DNA from 3 places in the Ornithinibacillus liuyingii genome. Region 1 is predicted to be linked to each of the others. Evidence: riboswitches for the same ligand, from Rfam matches in the RefSeq annotation. Region 1 holds a riboswitch; each other region holds the start of a gene.

Region 1 (4,289 bases):
TTTCCTTCTTTTTCCATAACACTGGCAGTTGGTTCAAATAGCTGTACATATTCATAGTCTCCTGATAGGAAGGCACCTGGAATATTCGCAAAATCAATATTCTGGTGTAAGCTTAAATCGTTATGTGGATCTATTCCGTGCTGCTTTAGTACAAATTCGCCAACCATCTGCGGCATTCCACCTTTACGTTGTCCAAGAAAATTAGAACCCTTTAAATCTTCCCATTTAAAATCAGAATGTGCTTCTTTTGCTACTAAGAATGTCCCATCTGTTTGGGTAAGCTGAGCAAAGTTAACTGCGTAATCATTGGAATCTTGCGCATAAACATAGATCGATGTTTCTGATCCTACTAATGCAACATCAATTCCATCTGATAATAAGCCTGTCATCGTTTTATCTCCACCCCAAAGTGTTTGAAGCTCTACATCTAATCCTTCCTCTTCAAAGAATCCTTTCTCAATTGCTACATATTGAGGTGCATAGAAGAGAGAGCGGGTAACCTCTCCTAATTTAATAGTTGTATTTTCATTAGAACCACAAGCAGAAAGGAAAAGAAGTGTAAAACATAATATAACCCCAAAAATTTTCATTTTTCTCATTCTTTACGACCCTTTCCATTTCGAAAATTTTTTATGCAAAAAGGAAAGTATATCTTCCCGATTTGTAATAAAGTTTGAATAGTCGTTCTCAAGTAGAGTATGAGAATACCAAAATTACTTCAACCACATAGTATGCTTTGAATGAAAAATGTGTGAATGCCTAGTTTTTATATGTTATATTTTACGTCTTGCAGGGAGGGTTTTGACGCGAGAGGAGTGATTCTCGCTCCTAGTCGTCGGAGTAGACTTCGCGCGAGGCTGGAGTAAGTTTCGCGCGAGAAAGGGGAAAAATCGCGCGAACTATAAGAAATTTCGCGCGGCAATAAGAAGAACTCGCGCGACAGAAGGAACCTCGCGCGCGGGAGTAGGGGGGAATCATCAACTAAGTAGAAAACCGACCTCTAAAAGTAAGGTCGGTTTTAGAGTAGGCAAAAAGTCTTTCCTGCCTGTATAAGAATATAGTATATAAACCCTCTTGGGATGAGGACAGGATAGTGTTATTTAAAATTAGGTCCTGCTGCAGCGATTTCTGGGCTAACATGAGTAAATTTTTTGAAATTATCATGGAACTTCTTAGCCAGATTTCTTGCTGTTTCGTCATATGCCTCTTTGTCTTCCCATGTATTTCTTGGAATAAGTAGTTCATCAGGAACACCAGCAACATGAGCAGGGATTTCCAAGCCAAAGATTTCATCTTTAATTGTTTCGACGTTATTTAGTTCTCCTTCTAATGCAGCATGAACCATTGCACGAGTATAAGAGAGCCTAATTCGATTTCCTACACCATAGGATCCACCAGTCCATCCAGTATTAATTAGGAATACATTTGTATTATATAAATCAATTTTTTCACCTAGCATCGTTGCATATGTTGCAGGCGATAATGGAAGGAAAGGTGCTCCAAAGCAGGCTGAAAATGTTGCTTGCGGTTCTGTTACACCACGTTCTGTTCCAGCTAGTTTACTAGTATACCCACTTAAGAAATGATACATTGCTTGTTCTTTTGTTAGTTTACTAATAGGTGGTAACGTACCAGATGCATCAGCAGTTAGGAATACAATGGTATTCGGATGTCCTGCAATGCTTGGATTTACAATATTATCTATATGTTCTAATGGATATGCAGCTCTAGTATTTTCTGTTAAGGAAGTATTATCGAAATTAGGGATACGTGTTTCTTCATCTAATACTACATTCTCTAATACAGAACCAAACTTAATGGCGTTGTATATTTGTGGTTCCTTTTCTTCCGATAGGTTGATACACTTTGCATAACAGCCACCTTCTATATTAAACACACCACTAGAACTCCAGGCATGCTCATCATCACCGATTAGCTTGCGGTAAGGATCAGCTGATAATGTTGTTTTTCCAGTTCCAGATAAACCGAAGAATAAAGCAACATCCCCCTCATTACCTACGTTTGCTGAGCAGTGCATGGATAATATGTTTTGCTCTGGTAATAAAAAGTTCATGATAGAGAAGATGGACTTTTTGATTTCACCTGCATACTCTGTTCCACCGATTAAGATGACTTTGTGCTTGAACGATACAATGATAAATGCCTCTGAGTTAGTACCATCAATACTCGGATCAGCCTTAAAGGTTGGGGCAGAGATTACAGTAAATTCTGCTTGATGATTTGCTAATTGCTCCTCTGTTGGACGAATGAATAATTGTTTCGCAAATAAATTATGCCAAGCAAATTCGTTGATTACTTGAATTGGTAATTGATAGTTGTGATCAGCTCCAGCAAATCCATTAAATACAAAAACTTCATCTTTTTGCTTTAGGTGCTCCATTACTTTTGTATATAAGGATTCAAATACTTTTTCTTCAATAGGTTGATTTACAGTACCCCAGTCTACTTTACTTTCGGATATGGAATCCTTTACAATGAACTTATCCTCTGGGGAACGGCCAGTATATTTACCGGTAGTAGCGAGCACAGCTCCTGTATTTGATAAGACCCCTTCATTTCGTGAAAGGACTTTTTCAACTAATCTAGCAACAGATAAGTTTTTCTTTGTAGTTTGCTGGGACAGAAGTTCTTCCAATAATGAGGTTTTCATTACTGTATTCATTAAAATTACCTACCTTTATTTATGAGATTCAATACATTTATTTCCTGAAATTAATTATTAGTATAACACATTTAAATTAATAGTCCATACTATTCGTTGTTTTTATTGTATTATTTTATTAAAATTACGTGACAGTGTATTATACAGTTGACATAGGACAATTGCTTCAGTTAATCTACAATAGAGCGGATACTCTCTTATTCAGAGTTGGTGGAGGGACAGACCCGATGAAACCCGGCAACCATCACATTTGTGAAAAGGTGCTAACCTGAAGCAAGGAAAATTCCTTGAACAATAAGAGCGAAAGGCTAGTAAACCCTTTCCTCATGTAAGAAGGAAAGGCTTTTTTTATTGATTAAGGATATACTATCTGATAGATATTTGAGTTCCGTAACAAAGAAATAGAGGGAGGATTTAGCCAAATGGCTAAGAATCGTCGATTATTTACTTCTGAGTCAGTAACAGAAGGTCACCCAGATAAAATATGTGACCAAATTTCCGATGCAATTTTAGATGAAATTTTAAAAAAGGACCCGCTAGCTAGGGTTGCGTGTGAAACGACCGTAACAACAGGATTAGTACTTGTTGCTGGAGAGATTACCACATCTACCTATGTTGATATCCCACAGGTTGTTAGACAAACCGTTAAAGATATCGGTTACACTCGTGCGAAATATGGATTTGATGCTGATACTTGTGCAGTTCTAACTGCTATTGATGAGCAATCACCAGATATCGCAAGCGGGGTAAACCAAGCGTTAGAAGCACGTCTTGGAAAAATGACAGAGAGTGAAATTGATGCAATCGGAGCAGGAGACCAAGGATTGATGTTTGGTTTTGCTTGTAACGAAACAAAAGAATTAATGCCGTTACCAATTTCTTTAGCGCATCAACTTTCTAAACGGCTAAGTGATGTTAGAAAAGACAGTACGCTAGCTTATCTTCGTCCAGATGGAAAAACACAAGTAACCATTGAATATGATGAAGAGGATCATCCAGTAAGAGTTGATACGATTGTCATTTCTACACAGCATTCACAAAGTGTTACTTTAGAACAGATTGAAAAAGACTTGATCGAGCACGTCATTAAGCCAGTAGTACCTGCAGAATTATTAGATGATGAAACGAAATACTTTATTAACCCGACTGGAAGATTCGTTATTGGAGGTCCACAAGGGGATGCAGGTTTAACTGGTAGAAAAATAATTGTCGATACGTATGGTGGCTATGCACGCCATGGTGGGGGTGCTTTTAGTGGGAAGGATCCTACAAAAGTAGACCGTTCAGCTGCTTATGCTGCTCGTTATGTGGCGAAAAATATTGTAGCTGCTAAATTAGCTGATTCATGTGAAGTTCAGCTTGCATATGCAATCGGTGTTGCAGAACCGGTTTCCATTTCCATTAATACGTTTGGTACCGGAGTAGTAAGCGAAGAGGTATTAGTTAATGCTGTTCGCGATATATTTGATTTACGTCCAGCTGGAATTATCCGCATGCTAGATTTACAAAGACCTATCTATAAGCAAACTGCAGCATATGGTCATTTCGGTAGAACAGATGTAGAATTTCCTTGGGAAAAAACCGATAAAGTAGACGCGTTATTAGC
Region 2 (4,289 bases), on a different contig from region 1:
CGACAATCTTACTTGGGTCACCAAATAGTCCGAAGTCATCTGCTAACGTAATTAATCCTGCTGATTCTAATAATTTCAGTGCACGTGCTTGGTTGGAAGGATCATCTGGTATAGCAATTTTATCGCCTTCTTTAATTTCACTTACATCTTCCAGCTTTTCGGAATATAATCCCATCGGTGCAATCATCGTAGCTCCAATCGGAACTAAATCAAGATCATTCTCTTCATTAAATTGGGATAAAAATGCAATATGCTGGAATGAATTGAGATCAATATCACCGTTTGCTAACGCTTGATTCGGCAATGTGTAGTCAGAGAACTCCACTAATTCAATTTCAATACCTTCTGCTTTCGCCTTCTCTTTTAGAATTGGCCATACCTCGCCATCTGTTCCTGTTACACCAATTTTAACTACTACTTCATCTCCATTACCTGAAGTAGTATCACTTCCACAAGCAACTAATGTACTCACTGCAATTAATACGATTAACATACTAAACCATTTTTTCATCATTCCATCTCCTTTTGTATTTTTACTATGAAGTAATCTATCGTCTCATAATCTTTCTTGATACTGTATTTCCAATCCACTGTGCGATTTGTACTAGAATAATCAGTATAATAACGGTCACTAGCATGACACTGCCATCAAATCGTTGGTATCCATAGGTCATTGCTACATGACCTAAACCGCCTCCGCCAACAGTTCCTGCCATTGCTGAGAAGTCGATCAAACTTACGGTTACAAAGGTTAACCCTAAAATAAGTGGTCCTAACGCCTCTGGGATTAGTACGGTGAAAATAATTCGTAAAGGACTTGCTCCCATTGCCTTCGCTGCTTCAATTACTCCGGAGTCAATACTCACTAAGTTGTTCTCTACTACCCTTGCAATTCCAAATGCTGAAGCAATCGTCATTGGGAAAATTGCTGCCCATGTCCCAATCGTTGTCCCAACTACTGCTCTAGTTAATGGACTAATTGCCACTAAGAAGATGATGAACGGAATAGGGCGAATAATATTAATCAAGACATTCAGTAAATTAAACATAATCTTATTTTCCAAAATATTACCAGTTCTTGTTACAAATAAAAGTAAACCTATCGTTATACCCAGAATGGAACCTAAAATAAGTGTCATAATAACCATTAAAACTGTTTCCCCAGTAGCCTCCAGTATTCGCGGCCAAAATGTACTCCAATCAACCTTCATTTACATTCACCTCCTCTACTGTTACATCTTGCTGAAGTGCTAAAAGAACAGAAGATATATTTTCTTCCTGTCCCTCAAACGAGACAAGCAAGTTTCCGTATAATTTCTCCTGAAGCTCTCGGACAGAGCCGTATACAATATTGACATCCACATCAAATTTTCTAGTTACTCGAGATAAGACTGGATCACTGGCAACCTCGCCCTTAAAGATAACGCGATATAAATGTTTTCCACCTTTTCTTCTCCATTCCCTTAATAATGAAGTTGATGGTCTGTCTTGCTGTACGGATTGGATGAAGCGCTGTGTCGTAAGATGCTGTGGATTGGTAAATACATTAAAGACTGAATCCGTTTCAATCACTTCACCATTCTCCATCACCGCAACTTTGTCACAAATCTCCTGTATAACATGCATTTCATGGGTAATCAGCAAAATCGTAATCCCTAATTCTTTATTTACTTTTTTGAGAAGACGAAGAATTTCACTTGTTGTATCTGGATCTAGGGCAGATGTTGCCTCGTCACAAATTAATATATCTGGAGAGGTAGCTAGTGCTCTCGCAATCCCGACTCGTTGCTTCTGCCCACCAGATAACTGCTCTGGATAATCTTTTGCCTTATCGGTAAGACCAACAAAGCTAAGTAGCTCGCTAACTCTTTTATCGATTTCTTTTTTAGACCAACCAGCAAGCTTCAGTGGATATGCCACATTTCCTGCTACTGTTCTAGAAGCGAATAGGTTAAAGTTTTGAAAAATCATGCCAATTCTACTTCGAAGCTTTCTGACATCCTTTTGGGAGAGCGATCCGATATTGATGCCTTGCACTTCAATTTCACCATTTGTCGGCGTCTCCAATAAATTCACTAGTCGTAACAAGGTACTCTTCCCTGCACCACTAAAGCCAATAATTCCGAATATCTCTCCCTGTTGAATTGAAAGAGATACATTTTTAACGGCATTTACTTCACGATTGCCAATTTTAAAGGTTTTTGATATATTCCGAAATTCAATCATATACTCACGCCACTCCTTTATTCATTCACAACGAAAAAGACCTTCCTCTTTTCTTATCCATAGAAAAAAGGAAGGTCTCAAAATATAAACTGAAACGACTTCCTTCTCATCTTTCAAATGTACGTACATTTGCAGGAAGTGGCACAGTGTTAATTTACATTAACCCGCTGCCGAGACTTCATAGGGCCTGATCCCTCGGTCTCTCTGGATAAGAAGAAAATTCAATATTTATGTAGTTGTAAGTTATGATAAATACTATAGTACCTAATGAATTAGATGTCAATCTTTTTTTTAAAATAATTCATAGAATCTCTCGTCCCTGTCCTACCATGTAAACGTGGCAGCACTATTCGGGTCCATTGTGTAAGTGAAAGACTCGGTTTGGTAATTGACTTGAAATGTTTCAGAATGATCACTTGTATTGGCTACGATTAGAACCATTGAATCATCAGGATTTCGAAACCCCACTGTTTCTAGTTTACCTTGATAATGCGTAGTACTTACTCGGACTGCACCGGGGTTTACAAATTTACTAGCATGACCAAGGGCATAATATTCGACGTTTTTTGACACCTCATTTGCCTCTTTATTTACTGTCACAACACCGCGACAATCACTACATCCCCCATTCGTTGGTCCGCCATTAGGATCAAGTGCAATATTCCATAGTAGTACTGCCTCTGCCCAATTCCGAGGTCCACCAATAATGAGATTCGACATATACCAATTTAGGTTATCGCCAAAATCTGCGCTCCAATCACCACCACTACACTCTGTCAAATAGATATGCTTGTCCGGATATGCTTCATGCACCTTCGACATACTTTCAGGGTCCCCCTCATAGCAATGAAACGCGATGCCACTCGTGTATGCATTAGCCTCTTCATCATGAAGAACCTTGTTCGAATAATCAAAAGCATTCTCCCAGTTATGATCGTACGCCAAAATTTTGGTGTTAATATCGTGTTGTGAAAATGTAGGGTGTAAATATTGCTTAATAAACATCGCTTGCTCCTCAGCATTCATACTCATAGTGGGGTAGGATTCTGAGGTATGCTCTGGTTCATTTTGAATCGTAATAGCATCAATTGGAATCTGGTTGTTTTCATAGGCTTGAATGTATTTTACAAAATAGTTCGCGTATGCTTCATAAACACGCTCATCTTCATAATTCAAATAGGATCCGTTTAACTGATTACTATATTTCATCCATGCAGGTGCAGTCCAAGGCGTACCTATTATCTTAACCTGATTATGAATCGTACGAATATCTTGTATCAGACTGATAACATCCGCATCGTTGTCTATAGAAAAATGCTCTAATTCATAATCCGTTCCTGACTCCATATCATTATAGGTGTAGCTTAGCGAGTTACCGTCCCTATCAACTGAAAAATCAGAAGCTCCTATGGCATGACGAATAAAGTTTAAGTGAATACCCTCACTAGAAAATAAGTCATACAGGAGTGCTTCTCTTTGCTCCGAACTTAATTCATGATTGATCAAGTAAGCAGAAGACCCAGTAACCGCTGCACCAAAACCTTCCATTGTCTGAAACGGAACATTGGGATCAACTTGAATTATAGGTACTTCTGTTTCCTTGATATCTTCCAACACTAATGGTTCTTGCTGTGTGAGTAAGTTCCTTTGATCTGATGTGGTTAAATATATATCAACGCTATTTGCCGAAGGAGCATTTAGCATAACGATTAAAATGATTAATACTAAGATACCGGTTAATAGAATTGGTATCTCTACCTTTTTATTACGCATTATAACCCCCCTATCTTAAAGAATGATAGCTAGAAGAAAAGATTCCCTTTTAAAAGCCGATTGTCTCCCTTGTTTTCCTTATTCTCCTTAGCATATAAAGAAAAGCTGGGGTATGAGATACCCCAACTTCTTATATTACTTAATCGTAATCGTTGTTTTTAATTGTATATCCTCTGAAGAGCTACCTACATAAATTGGAACTTCTCCTTTAGGTGTTACCCATTCACCCTTGTCTTCATCCCAATAAGAGAAGGCTTTCGGATCAAGCTCAATTTTCACTCGTTCTTGTT
Region 3 (4,289 bases), on a different contig from region 1:
TAAAGCAAATGAGCACGAAACAAAAGATGATAGGAGACTTTAGGTATTCAGGGAACCAGCCTTTTCCTGCTAGAAAACTTACTACTATTCCAATCACAATCCCCACTACCACCGCTAAAAGGGAGTCAATAAAGAATGGAATAAAATTATGAAAGCTAAACGATTCTAATGATGTAATCTTAATAATCTCATAGGCAAAGAGGGCAAGCAACGGCCCGATTGGATCAACAATAATACCTTCCCACTTTAAGACAGAAGATACCCGTGAGGTTAATTTTGCTTGTCTTAATAAAGGGATAATAACGGTAGGACCTGTTACGACAAACAGGCCACCAATAATAAACGATATTTCTAAACTAAGTCCTGCAATGAAATGAGCAGCTAAGGAGCCACCAATCCAGGCTAACGTAGTACCAAACGTGACGATTCGGAATACCGACTTCGATACCCCCTTTAATTCCCGTACATCTAAGCTTGTACTACCTTCAAATAAAATTAATGCCACTGCAAGCGAGATAATGGGACTATAAAGACTCCCAAGCGCTTCTTGCGGATTAATTAATCCGAATACCGGACCAATTAATAATCCGGCAACAGACATGATGACAATAGATGGCCATTGAATTCTCCAGGCTAACCATTGTGATAAGATACCGAGTGAAATGACAATAACAATACTAATGAGTACAAATTCTGTATGAATATCTAGTCACCTTCTTATGTTATATGTAAATGATTGGAATAAGCGTATTTTATCACTGGCTTCGTTCAATAGCTAATGTAATGTTTTATTTTTTTGCTAACATAGAAAAATGAATACGACTACTAACATCTTATCCCCAAATTCCTTTTCTATTAGGGTGAAAATAGAAAAGGAAGCAGGGCAGACGAGTTCTTTCGTTAGTTCTTTGCAAATTCACCATCAATTTCAACGGTTTGAAAGATGTTAATAAACGCTTTGTCATCGTGTTGACGAACGATTTCTTTAATTTTCACGGTCTCATAACGGGTCACGACCATCATTAGAATTTGTTTCTTTTCTTCTGTATAACCACCGAATCCCTCCGTAATCGTAATCCCACGATAAACGGATTGCAGTAATTCTTTTCTAATTTGATCTCCTTTTGATGTCACAATCTGCATGGTCAGTTTGATATGACTTGTGTGAATCGCATCGATAACTTTCCCCGTCAAATAAATAGATAAAAGGGTATATAATGCAATGTCCCAGCTGAAGATAGCACCAGATAGCAGGACAATGACACCATTCATTCCGGTAAGGAGTAGCCCTACACTAATATTACTATTACGGGAAATAATAATCGCGATAATGTCCAACCCACCAGAGGTTCCGGAATATTTCAGTATGATACCGACTCCAATTCCACCAATAATTCCTCCAAAGATGGTTGAAAGCAAAATATCATCCGTTATCGCAACTACTGGTAAAATATATAAAAAGAAAGATAGGGACACGACACAAATCAGCGTATTCACGGTAATCCTCTTCCCTAATTTAACATAGCCCAATAAGAGTAACGGTAAATTAAAGATAAAGGTCAGAATTCCGATATCAAGTGGCGTAATGAGTCCAATTAAAATAGCTATACCACTAACGCCACTACTTAAGATACCAAAAGGGACCAGAAAGAAATTAAAGGCAAATGCAACAATAAAGGATCCGATGATGACGATTATATTTTTCATGATGTAACTCTCCCTAGTGTATGTAAATTAGTATCTTTAGCTAAAATTCTGCTGAATCATCTAAATGGGCGTTGTCTGCCTGTGAACTACTAATTTACAGAAATAATCAAGCTGTTTTCTTGCTCGCTGTATGGTTTCCTCATCTACTATTGGTATTTCCCTCTGTTTATTGATTGTTTGATCCAATAGGTAGAGGCCTTTTAAATTATGCGCCTTTAATGTGGCTAATAGTGGCTTCAGTGTATATTCGAGGGCTAAAAGATGGGAAGGACTCCCACCAGTCATAATCGGAAGGACTGGCTTATGCTTCAACACATCCTGTGGCAGAAGATCAATGAATGCTTTTAACACCCCGGAATAAGCTCCCTTATAAACCGGTGACCCAATCAGGATACCGTGGGCATTTTCGATTAATGCTGTCATTTGTTTTATTTTTGGACTGTTTATATTCATGTCAAAAAGATCTTGATATGGTACATCTCTTACCGAAATATGGGTTACTGAAAATTGTCTATCATGTAATAGGCTCCCGAAATAACGTAATACCTGCTCAGAGCCAGATAATGTAGCAGTACTACCAGAAAATATAACGATCTCACTCATTCCTACTCAACCTTTCCTATTTCCTTGCATCGATTCATTTGAAAAATGGACATTCGGTCCTTTTTGCGATTGTGTTTTTTCCTAGCATTTACTTCCTATCAGCAGAAAAATCCCTTATTCTTCTGGTGAGAATAAAGGGATTTTACATTGTTGTATGTAATCTCTTATCTCTCAAGAATAATCTCGTCGGAATTAGCACCTTTCTGACATGATATATCAGAGGTTGCTGAAGCGTCATCGGGCCTGTTCCCTCGACTTCTCTTGATAAGAAGTAGTGGTGTGCAATTATTGTTATATTCTATTCGAACAATTCCTATCAGTCAAGTAGGAATTAATGATTGACAAGGTGGAAAGGGTTACTTTATGATAGAGGAAATAATCAAATAATTTTTGATCTTATCAAGAGAGGTGGAGGGACATGGCCCTTTGAAGCCTCGGCAACAGGTTCTTTCATAAGAATACTGTGCCAATTCCATCAAGCAATTGCTTGGAAGATAGGAGAGTGCAAACTTATTTTTAGTAGTTATCTCTTTTCCTATCTAGGGAAGGAGATTTTTTTATGTTTTACAGATAGAACACAAGTGGATGAGGAGGAAGTTTTATGAAGTACGGATTTTGGTTACCGATTTTTGGCGGGTGGTTACGTAATGTCGAGGATGAAAAGATGCCACCAACGTTTGACTATGCAAAGAAAGTAATTCAATCAGCAGAAAAATGGGGCTATGATACTACCTTAATTGCGGAGCTTTACTTGAATGATATTAAAGGCACAGACAAGGATTCCTTAGAGGCATGGTCTACTGCAGCAGCTTTAGCAGCCGTAACAGAAAAAATCGAGATCATGACAGCGGTTCGTCCCGTGTTTCATAATCCAGCTGTTACAGCAAAAATGGCGGCAAACATCGACCATATTAGTAATGGACGCTTTACCTTAAATGTTGTTTCTGGCTGGTGGGCCGAGGAGGCGAAGCAATATGGTGGTGATTTTACCGCACATGATGAACGATATGACCGAACAGCAGAGTTTATTGAGATTCTGAAAGGATTATGGACGGAGGAAACCTTCTCCTATCAGGGCCAGTTTTATCAAATAGAGAACACCAAGCTTTCCCCTAAGCCAGTCCAACGGCCAAACCCAATTTTATATGCGGGTGGCGAAAGTGAGAAAGGGAAACAGGTCATTTCATCGCTTTGTGATGCGTATGTCATCCATGGACATACGGTGGAGGAAGCACAAGCCAAGATTGCTGATATGAAACAGCGTAGACAAGAAGCAGGACGAGAGCCTTTCCGCACAATTGGGATGGCAGCCTACGTCATTTGTCGTGATACAGAGGAAGAAGCACAGGAAGAATTAAAACGAATCACAACCGTAAACGACCTAAGTGGATATGCAGGATTTAAAGACTTTACATCGAAATCAGAGCTGGAACAGCAGATTCAACTACAGGATTATTCCGTATCCAATCGAGGAATTCGTCCAAATCTGATCGGCACACCGGAGCAAATCGCGAAACAAATCATCGCCTTTGAGCAGGTAGGGGTAGACTTACTATTGTTACAATGCTCCCCACAGCTAGAGGAATTAGAGCGATTCTCACAACAGGTAATGCCTAAGGTAGAAGAATTACGCTCCGCATTAACAAATTAGAAGCAGGGGGTTTTTATGATGAGTAAAATTTATGTGATACATGAGAATAGTGAATGGACAGAGCATTTATTCAAGCGATTGGAAGAGTTAGATTTACCCTATGAAGATTGGAATCTAGTACATGGCACGGTGGACCTTACCTCCGTTCCACCTGAAGGAGTTTTTTATAGCCGTATGAGCGCCTCCTCCCATACAAGGGGACATCGCTTTGCCCCAGAATTAACAAGTGCGGTTCTTTCCTGGTTGGAGCATCATGGCAGGGTCGTCATTAATGGAAGTCGTGTGCTCCAGCTAGAAATAAGTAAGGTCCTACAATATTTGGAGCTTG

What was found. Region 1 has a riboswitch for S-adenosylmethionine ahead of metK (methionine adenosyltransferase). Riboswitches for the same ligand answer to the same signal wherever they lie in the genome.
Region 2: linked by a shared signal. The riboswitch ahead of ACSKT4_RS14560 (methionine ABC transporter ATP-binding protein) and the one ahead of metK (methionine adenosyltransferase) in region 1 are both predicted to bind S-adenosylmethionine.
Region 3: linked by a shared signal. The riboswitch ahead of ssuE (NADPH-dependent FMN reductase) and the one ahead of metK (methionine adenosyltransferase) in region 1 are both predicted to bind S-adenosylmethionine.

Annotation. Positions count from the first base shown of each region.
Region 1 covers NZ_JBPWOS010000012.1:120,693-124,981, forward strand. Annotated here, with positions in the region: gene ACSKT4_RS16120 (ABC transporter substrate-binding protein) at 1-599, opposite strand, end outside; gene pckA (phosphoenolpyruvate carboxykinase (ATP)) at 1,097-2,683, opposite strand; SAM riboswitch class I at 2,878-2,984, shown strand; gene metK (methionine adenosyltransferase) at 3,106-4,289, shown strand, end outside.
Region 2 covers NZ_JBPWOS010000010.1:133,577-137,865, forward strand. Annotated here, with positions in the region: gene ACSKT4_RS14550 (MetQ/NlpA family ABC transporter substrate-binding protein) at 1-511, opposite strand, end outside; gene ACSKT4_RS14555 (methionine ABC transporter permease) at 549-1,211, opposite strand; gene ACSKT4_RS14560 (methionine ABC transporter ATP-binding protein) at 1,201-2,226, opposite strand; SAM riboswitch class I at 2,330-2,441, opposite strand; gene ACSKT4_RS14565 (glycoside hydrolase family 30 protein) at 2,551-3,999, opposite strand; gene ACSKT4_RS14570 (glycoside hydrolase family 3 protein) at 4,135-4,289, opposite strand, start outside.
Region 3 covers NZ_JBPWOS010000002.1:135,482-139,770, forward strand. Annotated here, with positions in the region: gene ACSKT4_RS03580 (cation:proton antiporter) at 1-703, opposite strand, end outside; gene ACSKT4_RS03585 (YitT family protein) at 901-1,707, opposite strand; gene ssuE (NADPH-dependent FMN reductase) at 1,768-2,310, opposite strand; SAM riboswitch class I at 2,472-2,581, opposite strand; SAM riboswitch class I at 2,704-2,811, shown strand; gene ACSKT4_RS03595 (LLM class flavin-dependent oxidoreductase) at 2,912-3,961, shown strand; gene ACSKT4_RS03600 (ATP-grasp domain-containing protein) at 3,980-4,289, shown strand, end outside.